2 regions of the Variovorax sp. F042 genome follow, and region 2 is predicted to be linked to the other one. Evidence: predicted binding sites of a transcription regulator. Region 2 holds the regulator's gene; the other holds the start of a gene.
The links. Region 2 encodes NrdR, which represses ribonucleotide reductase genes. Its sites were predicted from a motif close to CACNANATNTNGTG; they were not measured.

Region 1 (7,388 bases), on a different contig from region 2:
TTCTTTGCCGGAGCCTTCTTAGCGGCCACAGCCTTCTTTGCCGGAGCCTTCTTTGCAGCGGCTTTCTTAGCCGGCGCTTTCTTTGCAGTTGCCATTTCTATTTCTCCTTGATCAAGTTGAAAAAATCAACCTATTGAAGCACTCCACGCACGTTGGGTAGCGTGAAGCGATTCATGGCGTTGAGATCTGAGCCCCAGCACCATGAACACCTGAGCCCCAGTCCATGCCGCGCTCTTTGGCGCGATCGGTGGCAAGGGCAATTCTTGAATTCATTAATTCTTGTCGAAAGATTCAATCCCAGGAGAGCGCACCACCCGACTGGTACTCGATCACGCGGGTTTCGAAAAAGTTGCGCTCTTTCTTCAGGTCAATCATTTCGCTCATCCAGGGGAACGGATTTTCTTCGTTCGGGAAGAGCGTTTCGAGGCCGATCTGCTGTGCACGCCGGTTGGCGATATAGCGCAGGTACCCCTTGAACATGGAGGCGTTCATGCCGAGCACGCCACGTGGCATGGTGTCTTCGGCGTATTTGTATTCGAGCTCGACGGCGCGCATGAAGAGCGCCTTGATCTCGGCCTTGAACTCGGAGGTCCAGAGGCCGGGGTTCTCGAGCTTGAGCTGGTTGATCAGGTCGATGCCGAAGTTGCAGTGCATCGACTCGTCACGCAGGATGTACTGGTACTGCTCGGCGGCGCCGGTCATCTTGTTCTGGCGGCCCAGCGCGAGGATCTGCGTGAAGCCGACGTAGAAGAACAGGCCTTCCATCAGGCAGGCGAACACGATGAGCGACTTGAGCAGCGTCTGGTCGGTCTCGTGGGTGCCGGTCTTGAAGTTCGGGTCGCTGATGGCGTCGATGAACGGGATCAGGAACTGGTCCTTCTCGCGGATCGACGGCACTTCGTTGTAGGCGTTGAAGATCTCGCTCTCGTCCAGGCCGAGCGACTCGACGATGTACTGGTACGCGTGCGTGTGGATCGCTTCCTCGAAGGCCTGGCGCAGCAGGAACTGGCGGCATTCGGGGGCCGTGATGTGGCGATAGGTGCCCAGCACGATGTTGTTGGCGGCCAGCGAGTCGGCGGTCACGAAGAAGCCGAGGTTGCGCTTGACGATGCGGCGCTCGTCTTCGGTCAGGCCGTTCGGGTCTTTCCAGAGCGCGATGTCGCGCGTCATGTTCACTTCCTGCGGCATCCAGTGGTTGGCGCAGGTGGCGAGGTACTTTTCCCACGCCCATTTGTACTTGAACGGCACCAACTGGTTGACGTCGGTCTGGCCGTTGATGATGCGCTTGTCGGAAGCCTTGACGCGTTGGGTGGCAGCAGGCGTTGCTGCTGCGGCGGCGGCAACTGGACGCACGACCGCGCCGTCATCGAGCGCGCGGAGCGCGGGTTGCGCAATCGACGAAGTCGGAGCGTCCACCGAACGGCCTGCGGGCAAGCCGCTGGTCGATGCGTTGTGGTGCTGCAATCCTTGTTGCATATCCTTTGGTAAGGAGGGCTTGACTTCTTCGTCCCAGGTCAACATAGAAAAATCCAATGCTCAAATTATCGGAGTAACGATGTGAGTTGCAAAGTGCTCGTTCACATCGCACGCCATTTATGTGGTTGTTATGTTGCTCGCATGCATCGCGCGATGTCAGTCAATGCCTTCATTGAGTGAACGTCGCGCGATTTTTTGCATGCACCTCACTGACTCACTGTCGCGAGCATCGACGCGTTATTGGCACGCTTCACAGGTCGGATCGTCCACACCGCAGAACGCGATGTCGGTGGCGGGCATTGCGCTCATCTGTGCCTTCGCTGCAGCAGCGGCGGCTTCGAGTGCGCTCATGCCCGAGGGTGCGTCGTTGCCCGACGACACCGCGTTGAGACGGCCCGATTGCACCGTCGACTTCTCGGCGTGCGTCGCGCTCTGCGTACGCAGGTAGTACGTGGTCTTCAGGCCGCGCAGCCATGCGAGCTTGTAGGTGTCGTCGAGCTTCTTGCCCGATGCACCGGCCATGTAGATGTTCAGCGACTGCGCCTGGTCGATCCACTTCTGGCGACGCGCAGCGGCTTCGACCAGCCACGTGGTTTCGACTTCGAACGCGGTGGCGTAGAGCGCCTTCACATCCTGCGGCACGCGGTCGATGGGACGCAGCGAACCGTCGAAGTGCTTCAGGTCCATCACCATCACGTCGTCCCACAGGCCCAGGCGCTTCAGGTCGCGCACCAGGTAGTGGTTGATCACGGTGAATTCGCCCGACAGGTTCGACTTGACCGACAGGTTGCCGAAGCAGGGTTCGATCGAAGCGTCCACGCCGATGATGTTCGAGATGGTCGCGGTCGGTGCGATGGCCACGCAGTTCGAATTGCGCATGCCGTCGGCCTTGATCTTCGAGCGCAGCGCGTCCCAGTCGAGGGTGGCCGAGCGGTCGACCTCGACGTAGCCGCCGCGTGCCTTTTCCAGCAGGTCGAGCGAGTCGATCGGCAGGATGCCCTTGTCCCACAGCGAGCCCTTGTAGCTCGAGTACTTGCCGCGTTCGCGCGCCAGGTCGGTCGAGGCCCAGTAGGCGTGGTAGCAGATGGCTTCCATCGACTCGTCGGCGAACTGCACGGCTTCTTGTGATGCGTACGGAATGCGCAGTTCGTACAGCGCGTCCTGGAAGCCCATCAGGCCCAGGCCGACCGGACGGTGGCGCAGGTTCGAGTCGCGTGCCTTCTTCACGGCGTAGTAGTTGATGTCGATCACGTTGTCGAGCATGCGCATCGCCGTGGAGATCGTCTTCTTCAGCTTTTCCTGGTCGACCTTGCCGTCCTTCAGGTGCTGCAGCAGGTTCACGGAACCCAGGTTGCAGACGGCGGTTTCGGTGTCGCTGGTGTTCAGCGTGATCTCGGTGCAGAGGTTCGACGAGTGCACCACGCCTGCGTGCTGCTGCGGCGAGCGCACGTTGCAGGCGTCCTTGAACGTGATCCAGGGGTGGCCGGTCTCGAACAGCATCGTGAGCATCTTGCGCCACAGGTCGGTCGCCTGGATGGTGCGCGCGGGCTTGATGTCGCCGCGGGCAGCCTTCTCTTCGTAGGCCACGTAGGCCTTCTCGAAGTCGGCGCCGAACAGGTCGTGCAGGTCGGGCACGTTGGAGGGCGAGAACAGCGTCCAGGTGCCCTTTTCCATCACGCGGCGCATGAACAGGTCGGGGATCCAGTTGGCGGTGTTCATGTCGTGCGTGCGGCGGCGGTCGTCGCCGGTGTTCTTGCGCAGCTCCAGGAACTCCTCGATGTCGAGGTGCCAGGTTTCGAGGTACGTGCAGACAGCGCCCTTGCGCTTGCCGCCCTGGTTCACGGCCACTGCCGTGTCGTTCACCACCTTCAGGAACGGCACCACGCCCTGCGATTCGCCGTTCGTGCCCTTGATGTGGCTGCCGAGCGCGCGAACGCGGGTCCAGTCGTTGCCCAGGCCGCCGGCGAACTTCGACAGCAGCGCGTTTTCCTTGATCGACTCGTAGATGCCGTCGAGGTCGTCGGGCACCGTGGTCAGGTAGCAGCTCGACAGCTGCGAGCGCAGCGTGCCGGCGTTGAACAGCGTGGGCGTGCTCGACATGAAGTCGAACGACGACAGCACTTCGTAGAACTCGATGGCGCGGGCTTCGCGGTCGATTTCGTTCAGCGACAGGCCCATGGCCACGCGCATGAAGAAGGCCTGCGGCAGCTCGATGCGGGTCTTGCGCACGTGCAGGAAGTAGCGGTCGTACAGGGTCTGCAGGCCGAGGTAGTCGAACTGGTTGTCACGCTCGGCCTTCAGCGCCGCGCCCAGGCGGGGCAGGTCGTACTGCAGCAGCTTTTCGTCGAGCAGGTCGTTGTCCACGCCCTTCTTGATGAACTGCGGGAAGTAGTCGGCGTAGGCGGTGGCGCGCTCGGCCGGCATCACTTCGCGGCCGATGATCTCCTTGAAGATCGTGTGCAGCAGCAGGCGCGCGGTGGCGAAGGTGTAGTCGGGGTCTTTCTCGATCAGCGTGCGGGCCGCCAGGATCGAAGCCTTGTAGACCTCGTCGAGCGGCACGCCGTCGTACAGGTTGCGCATCGTCTCGGCGACGATGGGGGCGGACGTGATGCTGTCGCCCAGGTTTTCGCAGGCCGACTCGATCAGGCCCTTGAGTTCGTTCAGGTCAAGGGTGACGAGCTCGCCGTTGTCCAGCACGTGCAGTGCGGGCGCGGCCGGCACGTCTTGCTCGCCCTGCTTCGAGCGCTCTTGCGTGCGGCGTTCGCGGTACAGCACGTAGGCGCGGGCAATTTCATGGTGGCCGCCGCGCATCAGGCCGAGTTCGACCTGGTCTTGCACGTCTTCGATGTGGAAGGTGCCGCCGCCCGGACGCGAGCGCACCAGCGCGCGGATCACGCCCTGCGTGAGCACGTCGACCGTTTCGCGCACGCTGGCCGAAGCCGCGCCCTGGGTGCCGTGCACGGCCAGGAAGGCTTTCATCATCGCGATGGCGATCTTGTTCGGCTCGAAGGGCACGACAGCGCCGTTGCGGCGGATGATCTGGTAGTGGGCCAGGTTCTGGCCGGTGGGGGAGCCAGCAGTGTCTCGCTGCTGCTGCGGTGGCGTCGAGGGAACGGCACGCGGGGTCGATTGGGGGGTCAGGGCAGTTTGCATTCGCTTCCTCTCGGTTGGCAATTCTTGTTGGATGGCGGCGCCTGGGCCGGGCGCTGCGCCGGTGTGGATGACCGGACAGGGGACACTATATCTAGGGTGCGGGGGGTGTACAACCCACTAGATGTAGCGTTTTCCTATGGATACAAGGATTGCCGGTATTACTTCCGCCATAGGACACGGCCAGCGATGCCGCTTGAATACTGGCCTATGGTCTCTCAACCCGCATGGGGCTTGGCTTGCAAGCCGATTTGGGCCTGCAGGCCGCATGGTTGCTGAATCGCGCGGTTGCTATTTTCGCATTGCTGCGCTGCAAGAGCGACGCATCACGAGGTGCCGCACGATTGAAAAAATTAGCGCTGCACCACCTGCGGCGGAAACATCTGTGGATTCCAGCCGAGCTGTTCGCGCAGCAGGCGCCAGTCGAAGCCCGCGCCCGGATCCTGTTTGCGGCCCGGCGCGATGTGCTCGTGGCCGGCGATGTGCGCGATCGCGTAGTGCTGCGCGATCGCGGCACACAGGCTCGCGAGCGTCTCGTATTGCGGCTCTTCGAAGGGCTGGCCTTCGAGGCCTTCGAGCTCGATGCCGACGGAGTCGTCGTTGCAGTTGCCGCGGCCGCGCCACGACGACACGCCGGCATGCCAGGCACGGTCGTCGCAACTCACGAACTGCCAGAGTTCGCCGTTGCGGCGCACGAAGAAATGCGAGGACACCTCGAGGCCGTGGATCGACTGGAAGTAGGGGTGCGCGTCCCAGTCGAGCTGGTTGGTGAACAGCTGCTGCACCGCGTCGCCGCCATATTCGCCGGGCGGCAGGCTGATTGAATGCAGCACGATGAGATCGGTCTGCGCGCCCGCGGGGCGGGGCCCGAAGTTCGGCGAGCGCAGCGCCTTCGCGAAGCGGTACCAGCCGGCTTGCCAGAGCCCGCTGTCGTTGGCTTCAGTCGTCGACATGGCTGCTCGCGCCATCGTCGCCGTTGGGCGTGGTGATACCCAGCCGCGCGATGCGGTAGCGGATCTGGCGCAGGCTCATGCCGAGCCGCGCGGCGGCCGCGGTGCGGTTGAAGCCGCTCTCGTGCAGCGCACGCACGAGGATCTCGCGCTCCTGCTGGTCGAGGTAGGCCTGCAGGTCGGAGGGCAGCGGCGGCGGTGCGACCTTGGGGGGCGCGACCGGAAGTGGAGCCAGCGCGACAGGCGCGTCGGTGACGGGCGACAGCGGCGCTGGCGCGGACGCCGCGGCTTCGGCCGCAGCAGTGAAGCCGCCCATCAGGTCGAGATGAAGTTCGTCTCCGTCGTTCAGCGCCACCGCGCGGTGCAACAGGTTTTCGAGCTCGCGCACGTTGCCGTTCAGCGGATGCTGCGCGAGGCGGCGCAGCAGTTCGTTCGACAGATGCGGCACGGGCAGGCCGCCGTCCTGCGCGATGCGCGAGAGCAGCGCGGCGCACAGCGCGGGCAGGTCCTCACGGCGGTCGCGCAGCGCGGGCACCGCGATCTCGATCACGTTGAGGCGGTAGAAAAGATCCTGGCGGAAGCGGCCGGCCTGCACTTCGGCGTGCAGGTCTTTATGCGTGGCGCTGACGATGCGCACGTCGACAGCTTCTTCCTGCGTCGAGCCGATCGAGCGCACGCTGCGCTCCTGGATCGCGCGCAGCAGCTTCGACTGCATGGCCAGCGGCAGGTCGCCGATTTCGTCGAGGAACAGCGTGCCGCCGCGCGCGGCCTGGAAGTAGCCGTCACGGTCTTGCGAGGAGCCGGTGTACGAGCCCTTGCGCGCGCCGAAGAATTCGGCCTCGAGCAGGTTCTCGGGAATCGCGCCGCAGTTCACCGCGACGAATGGGCCTTCGCTGCGCTGGCTGCAGGCATGCACCGCGCGCGCAACCAGCTCCTTGCCGGTGCCCGATTCGCCGCGCACCAGCACCGGCGCCATGCCGCGCGCCACCTTGGCGATGCGCGACTTGACGAGGCGCATAGGCTCCGATTCGCCCACGAGACGGTCGAGCGCGGCGATGCCGGTGCCGGAGGTGACCACCGTTGCGTCGGCGCTGTTGTTGCTCGCGGGTACCGCTTGCACGGGCTTGGCCACCGGCTGCGGCGCCAGCCGCGCCTGCACGGCGGAAGCCACGACGGCGCGGAACTGCTTCAGGTCGACCGGCTTCGTGAGGTAGTCGAAGGCGCCGGCCTTCAGCGCTTCCACCGCGTTCTCGGCCGAGCCGTATGCCGTCATCACCACGCAGCGCTCGCTGCGCTGGGCCTTCTGGATGCGGTGGATGATCTCCATGCCCTGCCCGTCGGGCAGCCGCATGTCGGTGATCACGGCGTCGAAGCGGCCGGCCTCCAGGTGCTGCCAGGCTTCTGACACGCTGCCCGCGGCCTCGACGCGATAGCCCTCGCGCAGCAGCGTCAATTCATAGAGCGTGCGCAGGTCGGGTTCGTCGTCGATGACCAGGATCTGCGCCGGTCGCTGGGTGGAAGGGGGGGGGGTGCTCACGGCGCTATTGTGTCAGCCGGTTTTCGCTGGGGGCGAAGCTGACGAAGAATTCGTTGCCCTCGGGCCCGCCCGGCACCAGCGCGCGCCGCTCGTAGCCGATGGTGGCGCCATGCCGCCGGCACAGCTCGCGGCACAGGAACAGGCCGAGCCCGCTGGAGCGGCTCTCGGAAGAAAAGAAAGGCTCGAACAGGTGCCGCTGCACCGCCGGCTCCAGCGGCGCGCCGTCGCTCCACACCATCAGGCTGGGGCGGTTGGTGCCGCTGCGCTGCAGCGCG
Region 2 (7,388 bases):
AGAAAGGAAGAGCGATGAACAAGGCGTTTGATGTCACGGCCCGCGGGCTAAGGACCTTCGTGTCCGATGTGGCAGACGGCTTTTTTGAAATCACCCACAACGGGTTTGCACTGGTCGGCCTGGCCATTGTGTTCGCGGCCCTCGCCCTCGTGGCGCGGCCCGACCTGCGCAAGACCGGCGAGGAACAACTGATGGGCTGGCTGCAGTCGCGCAAGCCTGCGCCTGAAGTCACCGATCTCGAGCCCACCGCCATCGAGCGCACCACGGCCGCGAGCCCCGCCGACCTGCCCAAGCAGCAGGCCGCCGTGGCTTACTGGCTGAGCAAGAAGTACCGCGTGGCCGCCGAGCCGCTGAGCGTGCTCGTGGCCGAGGCCTATGGCATCGGCAAGCGCACGAAGATCGACCCGACCCTGATCCTCGCGATCATGGCCGTCGAATCCAGCTTCAACCCGTTCGCCCAGAGCCAGGTCGGCGCGCAAGGCCTCATGCAGGTCATGACCCGCGTGCACGGCGACAAGTACGAAAGCGCGGGCGGCACGCTCACCGCCTTCGACCCGGTGACCAACATGCGCGTCGGCGTCAAGGTGCTGCAGGAATGCATCTCGCGCGCCGGCTCCCTCGAAGGCGGCCTGCGCTACTACGTGGGCGCGGCCAACCTCGAGGACGACGGCGGCTACGCCGCCAAGGTGATGGCCGAGCACGAACGCCTGCTGCAGGTGGCCAACGGCCGCGCGCCGTCGACGGTCACGCCGCCAACCGTGCGTCCGCAGCCGATCCCTGTGGCAACACCGCCCAAGCCTGCCGAAGAACGCACTGAGCCGGCCAAGGTGGCCCTGCTCTCCTCCGTTTCCTGAAGAGGTTTCGGGCCGGGTGTAAGCTACACTCGGCGGGTACGCGACTGGCGATAGGCGCAGCACCCGAACACGGTGCCACGCGCTGACGTGGAATACCACTGGGAAGCGTACCGCCTGACCACAACAGGCGTTCAGCCGTTCGCCTGGGCAGCCCTTGTTTGGTTGAAGAACAAGGACCTCGTCTTCAAAGGACTGCCATGTACCAACGCAACATCCTGGTCGAACAGACCGATCCCGAAATCTGGGCCGCGATTCAAGCCGAAAACGCGCGCCAGGAACATCACATCGAGCTGATCGCCAGCGAGAACTACGCCTCGCCGGCCGTCATGGCTGCCCAGGGCTCGCAGCTCACTAATAAGTACGCCGAAGGCTATCCGGGCAAGCGCTACTACGGCGGCTGCGAGCACGTCGACGTGGCCGAGCAGCTGGCCATCGACCGCGTCAAGCAGATCTTCGGCGCCGACGCCGCCAACGTGCAGCCGCATTGCGGCGCCTCGGCCAACGAAGCCGTGATGCTCGCCTTCCTGAAGCCCGGCGACACCATCATGGGCATGAGCCTGGCCGAAGGCGGCCACCTGACCCACGGCATGCCTCTCAATATGAGCGGCAAGTGGTTCAACGTCGTGAGCTACGGCCTGGACGCCAACGAAGCCATCGACTACGACGCGATGGAACGCAAGGCGCACGAGCACATGCCCAAGCTCATCATCGCGGGCGCCTCGGCGTATTCGCTGCGCATCGATTTCGAGCGCTTCGCCAAGGTGGCCAAGGACGTCGGCGCGATCTTCATGGTCGACATCGCCCACTACGCAGGCCTCGTGGCCGCGGGCGTGTACCCCAACCCGGTGCCGCATGCCGACGTGGTCACCTCCACCACCCACAAGAGCCTGCGCGGCCCGCGCGGCGGCATCATCCTGATGAAGTCGCAGCACGAGAAAGCAATCAACAGCGCCATCTTCCCCGGCCTGCAAGGCGGCCCGCTGATGCACGTGATCGCCGCCAAGGCCGTCGCGTTCAAGGAAGCCATGGCGCCCGAGTTCAAGGCTTACCAGCAACAGGTGGTCAAGAACGCCCAGATCGTGGCCGACACCCTCACCCAGCGCGGCCTGCGCATCGTGAGCGGACGCACCGAAAGCCACGTGATGCTGGTCGACCTGCGCGCCAAGGGCATCACCGGCAAGGAAGCCGAAGCCGTGCTGGGCAGCGCCCACATGACGATCAACAAGAACGCGATCCCCAACGACCCGGAAAAGCCGATGGTCACCAGCGGCGTGCGCATCGGCACCCCCGCCATGACCACCCGCGGCTTCAAGGACGAAGAGGCCCGAATCACCGCAAACCTGATCGCCGACGTGCTCGAGAACCCGCGCGACGCGGCGAACATCGACGCCGTGCGCGCCAAGGTTCACGCGCTGACGAGCCGCTTCCCTGTCTACCGCTGATTCCGAGCAAGAAGACCTGACCGCATGAAATGCCCTTTTTGCGGTCATCTTGAAACGCAGGTCGTCGAGACCCGCGTTTCGGAAGACGCCGACTTTGTCCGCAGGCGCCGCCAGTGCAGCGCCTGCGACAAGCGCTTCACCACCTACGAGCGGCCCGACGTCAACTTTCCCGTGGTCGTGAAGAAGGACGGCAGCCGCGCCGACTTCGACTCGACCAAGGTTCGCGCCTCCATGATGCTGGCGCTGCGCAAGCGCCCGGTGAGCATCGAGCAGATCGACAACGCCCTGCTGCGCATCGAGCAGAAGCTGCTGGCCAGCGGCCTGCGCGAAATCGACTCGACCAAGGTCGGCGAACTCGTCATGCGCGAACTCAAGAAGCTCGACAAGGTCGCCTACGTGCGCTTTGCCTCGGTGTACCGCAGCTTCGAGGACGTGGACGAGTTCAGGCAGTTGCTGCGCGACATCTGAGCCGCGTCGGCAACGGCCGTACTCTCACAGGCACCTCAACGGTTCCAGCAAAGCTGCACCAGCGCACTCGAAGCGTCGGTGCTGCTGCCCGCCAGCTTGACGCCCAGCTGGTTGACCGTGAGGGTTCCGCACTCGTCATTGCGCGAAGCCCCCGCTGGAACGGCTTGCAAGGTGTAGCTGGTCTCGTTTCTTGCGACATAGCTGATGGAATAGTTCGCCGTGCCGGACGACGGCGACTGCCCCAGTCCGGCCGGCAGCGCGACGGTCGTCGGCGGATAGCGTCCGTTGGCGGTCATGTAGCGCTCGGTCCACTGCGCCGCCTGCAACAACTGTTGTTTGGCATCGGCGCGCTTGGCCCGCAGCACGTAGCGCGTGTAGTTCGGGTAGGCGATGGCGGCGAGGATGCCGATCACCGTCGTCACGATCATGAGTTCGATCAGCGTGAAGCCGCGCGAGCGGCCCCGTCTACCAGTCTGTGTCCTGGATTGCTTTTTCATGGTTCTCCTCCCTTCAGTCGGTCGACATCAGGCTGCGCCAGCCGAAGCGGCGCACGACGTCGGGCCGTGTCAACGTCTTGCACTCTCCGGCGGCATTGCAGATCACGTCTTTGCCCTTTTCCTTGTTCTTCGGCTGAAGAACCATGTCGTCCTTGCCGGAGCGATTCCGGAAGCCGGCATAGGCCCCCACCGCGCCGGAAGTGGAATACGCAATGCCCTCGGGCGCCGAGCCGCTGAAGAAGTCGATTACCAGCGACCAGCCGTCGTCGCCCGTTCCGGCGGTGCAGGTGACCGAATTGCTGACTGAGCCGGGAATGGTGCTCGAGAACAGCCCGATGCCGCTGGTCAGCACATCACCCGGATAGACGACACGCTCTCCCGACGCAGGCAGCTTCAGGTGCCAGCCGCGCTTGGCCTCCGAGCCGGTGTAGCTCACGGCGTTGTGGGAGACGGTGCGCAACTCGGCATCGCCCTCCTCGACCGGTGTGGCGCCGATGGTCTGCACCACGAGGTCGTTCCTCGTCGCGGTGCTCGAGCTTCCGTTGACCGGGTCCCAGATGCCGTACAGGTACTGGTCGGCGGTCGAGCGCTCGTCGCCGGAGGCGAACAGCCGACCGGTGCCGAACACCACCATGTAGCCACCGCGCGGATGCCCCACAACCACCGGCGCCGTCGTGATCGGCTGGCTGGCGCCGGCCGCGAACAGCGGCTTGTTGTCGAGGCCGGACGGGGTCGCGGCCCCGGTTGCGGCCGGACGATTCGAGCTGAGAGGCCCCATCGTGGCTTTCCACTGACGGCTGTCGGTGCCGCCGAGGTCGAACTTCCAGAGATTGCCGAGCAGGTCTCCGGCGTAGACAAGGTCGACCTTGCCATCGCCATTGAGGTCCACCGGACGTGGCGCGGACAGGCCGTTGCCCGTGTCCTTCTCCTGCGTGACCGGCGCCGGAATCTTGAGCACCGCCTTGTCGCCATCGAGATACTGGATCCACAGCACCGCCTTCTCGCTCTTGCTGTTGTAGCCGTTGCCCAGGATCAGGGCCTTTCGGTCGTTGCTCAACTGGGCGACCTGCAGCGCCCGCCCCGAGAAGGAATCGAGCGCAGGCTGCTGGAACTGATGGCCCAGGTCGTCGTCCGCAAGCGCGGTCGTGTCGATCAGCGCGACGCTGGCGGCCTTGCCCTCGTCGACGCTCTCGGGCCTGGTGGCGTCGAGCACGAAGTAGCCTTTGCCACCCGCGCCCAGCGTGCCCACGAGCAAAGACTTCCAGTTCGCCGCCTTCTGCTCGTCGGTCGTCTTGGCCGAGGATGTCGGCCCCATGTAGATGTCGGCGACGAAGGCACTGCCGTCGACGTAGTACCGGTGGGTGTAGCCGCCTTCGCTGAGCCGCTTGAGATTCGGCGCCGCCGCCGTGCCGTAGAGGCCTTCGGGCACGTAGGCGAACGCCTCCTTGCCGGAGCTCGCGTTGAAAGCATGCAACATGCCGTCGTTGGCGCCGACATAGACCATCGGCGCGCGGGGGATGGCCGCGAACGCCGCATAGGCGTTGCCAGTGAAGCCACTCTTCGGCTGTCCCGCGTACCAGACGCTGGAGCCCACGATGTCGCCGAGCACATGGCCGCGCTTGCGGAACTGGCGGCCGGCGCCCTCGTTGCTGCGGTCGCCGCGCAGGAAGTCGAGCACGGCCCGGCCGAGGGCGGTGCTCTCGGCGTCGGTGTCGGTGCTGGCCTTGAGCGCGGCCCTCTGCGCGTCGCCCAAGTGGGCCCACCTGAACGGCACGCCCGCGCCGGTGGTCGCTGCGCGGCCCGCCGACGCAGCCGTGGTGCCGGAGAAGCTGAGTACAACGCGGTCCCGGTCGTGTGCGCCAGTGCTTGCCATGCGGGTATCGAGCAGGTCGCGCGCCGACCAGTCGGCTTTGGCAGCAAGCCTGCCGTCGGTGCCGAACTTCGTGGCGCTGAGTCTGCCGGACCAGTCGGCCGTGTCGTAGCCGGCCTGATAGACGGAGGTGCCTGTCGAGACTCGGGAAGCGCTGGCGGAAATGGAGGTCAGCGGGGTGCCGGTGTTGACCAGGACCTGTCCAAGGATGGATTTGAAGGCGCTGCTCAGGGCTTTGGCATTGGAAGCCGGCGTGAACGTGCCACGGCTGTTCAGGGCGGCATGCCAGAGGTCCATGCGTGCATTGCCACTGAACGGATCCAGCCATTGGATCGAGCCGTCGACCACGCCGGCATAGTCTCCGCTGTAGGTGGGGTGCAATGCAGTCGTCGAGATTTTCGGTCGCGACCACCAGTCACCCGCAGCACCGAACCCGATGAAGTGGGTCGTCAGGTGCTGCCAGGTGGCCGGATCATTCTTGGGATTCCAGTACTCGGGAACCTTGGCACGCCCCACTGTCACATCGCCCGGTTCGGCAATGATCTTCTTCAGGTTGTTCGGCACGCCTGGTTGCAGATCGCGGGCCCAGTACTCGAAGGTCAAGTCAGCGAGCGTCGGGCGCTTCATCCTCCCGAAGTTGTCGGCATAGGGTGCGTGCGGCGCGTAGAGGGTGCCGTCCGGGAGCCGCCGGTGCGTGCCGTCTTCGTTGGCGACGATGGGCATGAAGCTCTCCAACCCCGAGGGAGGCCAGTAGTCGCCATCTGTCATGAAGATGTGGAACGACCTGCGGCAACCCGACTGCGGGGCTCCGGCCACACCCGGATCATCCGAGAAGGGGCTGTGCTGGCCGGTGATCTGCATGTACTCGCCGGCACGGGTCATCATTTCGTGAAGAGGCGTGCCCCCCGTCGCCTGAACGGCATTGACCCAGGCCATGAAATTGGCGCGGTGAGTCCGGTCCAGCGAACGCATCAGGTTCGCGTTGACACGTCCGCCGATCCTGCAAGGAAGCGCGGCGCTTCTGAATGCAGCGCAGTTGCGATCACTGCGATCGTCGTTCAGCGCCTGCCAAGCGAGGCGGATGCGGTGATCGGGAATGTTAGCCTCGGAGAAGTTCTCCCTGAGAGCAGCCTGCAGGGCAGCCATACCGCTGCCGTACATGCTTCCGGAGTTGTCGACGGAAACGATCACGTTCGGCGCCGGCTCCGCGACCGCGGCATTTCGCGGCACCTGCGCCAGCGGATACTGCGCGGCGTGCACGACGGTCTGTGCCAGCACCAGGCCGGACACGACGGCGCGTCCCGGCAGCTTCCTGATCCTCATCTCTTTCTCTCCCTATATTCAGTTCACCCCGGAGACCGGGTCCGGATCGAAGGACACCTGCAGCTCGACCTTCGTCGCATCCCCTTTGCCGGTGCCGCTGCGCGCTCCCGTGGCAGTCGCCGTGATGCGATACAGCGGGTATTTGCTGTTCCTTCGATCGATCACCTCGATCCAGTACCTGGCGCCGCGCAGCGCCGGACTGCCGGCACTGGGCGCTCCGGTGAACTCGCCGTACCTGGCGTACTCGGCCTTGTAGGCATCGCCGCGCCAGAAGCGGTAGGCCTCGCTGCCGGCGGCGGCGGCGACCGAATCGGGTTCGGAGAAATAGCAGATGCCCCGCTCGCAGCTGTTGGGGCCGTCGTTCATGTAGGCGGTGACCCAGCCCGTATCCCGGTCGGGAAAGACGCGGCCGTCTTCTGCCTTGCGGCAGCGCGCCGCGGCAAGTGCCGAACACGCCACGTAGGTCTTGCTCGCGGAATCGAAGACCAGTTGCCGGATGTCGCGCTCCGCATCCAGCAGCGCTGCCTCGGCAGCCTCGAAGGCGCGCTGGTATTCGCGCTGGTTGCCCGCCATCGACTCGAGAAGCACCGCGGTGCGCGCGCCACCGATCAGCAGCAGGGCCGAAAGCAGCAGCATGATCATCACGATGAACAGCGTGAAGCCATGCTGCGCCGGCAGTTCGCCGGCCAGCCTGCGGGCGGGACCTGTCGCCTTCGCCGTGCTCACAACGCCCCCAGGTCGTTTCGCAGCGAGAACACTGCCGTGTAGACGCGCCGCAGCCTGCCGTCGCCGCTCGTCTTCGAGACCCCGTCGCAGTCGACATGGCTGCCTGCAGGGTTGCTCCTGGAGGTGCCTGCGAGTTGCATGCAGATGCGAACCGTGCGGACGTCGCGGAAGCCCTCATCGACGTCGTCGGCCGTCACGTAGCGCACCA

Region 1: ACZYSP_RS26035 (ribonucleoside-diphosphate reductase subunit alpha) is a predicted target of NrdR. The motif match lies at 4,713-4,726, and genes of this name have one in related genera.

What each region holds. Positions count from the first base shown of each region.
Region 1 is NZ_JBVASX010000010.1:154,273-161,660, forward strand. Features, by position in the region: gene ACZYSP_RS26025 (histone H1-like DNA-binding protein) at 1-95, opposite strand, end outside; gene ACZYSP_RS26030 (ribonucleotide-diphosphate reductase subunit beta) at 292-1,521, opposite strand; gene ACZYSP_RS26035 (ribonucleoside-diphosphate reductase subunit alpha) at 1,714-4,629, opposite strand; gene ampD (1,6-anhydro-N-acetylmuramyl-L-alanine amidase AmpD) at 4,980-5,579, opposite strand; gene ACZYSP_RS26045 (sigma-54-dependent transcriptional regulator) at 5,566-7,113, opposite strand; gene ACZYSP_RS26050 (two-component system sensor histidine kinase NtrB) at 7,118-7,388, opposite strand, start outside.
Region 2 is NZ_JBVASX010000001.1:951,161-958,548, forward strand. Features, by position in the region: gene ACZYSP_RS04575 (lytic transglycosylase domain-containing protein) at 15-854, shown strand; ZMP/ZTP riboswitch at 885-1,010, shown strand; gene glyA (serine hydroxymethyltransferase) at 1,052-2,296, shown strand; gene nrdR (transcriptional regulator NrdR) at 2,321-2,764, shown strand; gene ACZYSP_RS04590 (type IV pilin protein) at 2,800-3,261, opposite strand; gene ACZYSP_RS04595 (pilus assembly protein) at 3,275-6,454, opposite strand; gene ACZYSP_RS04600 (pilus assembly PilX family protein) at 6,473-7,180, opposite strand; gene ACZYSP_RS04605 (PilW family protein) at 7,177-7,388, opposite strand, start outside.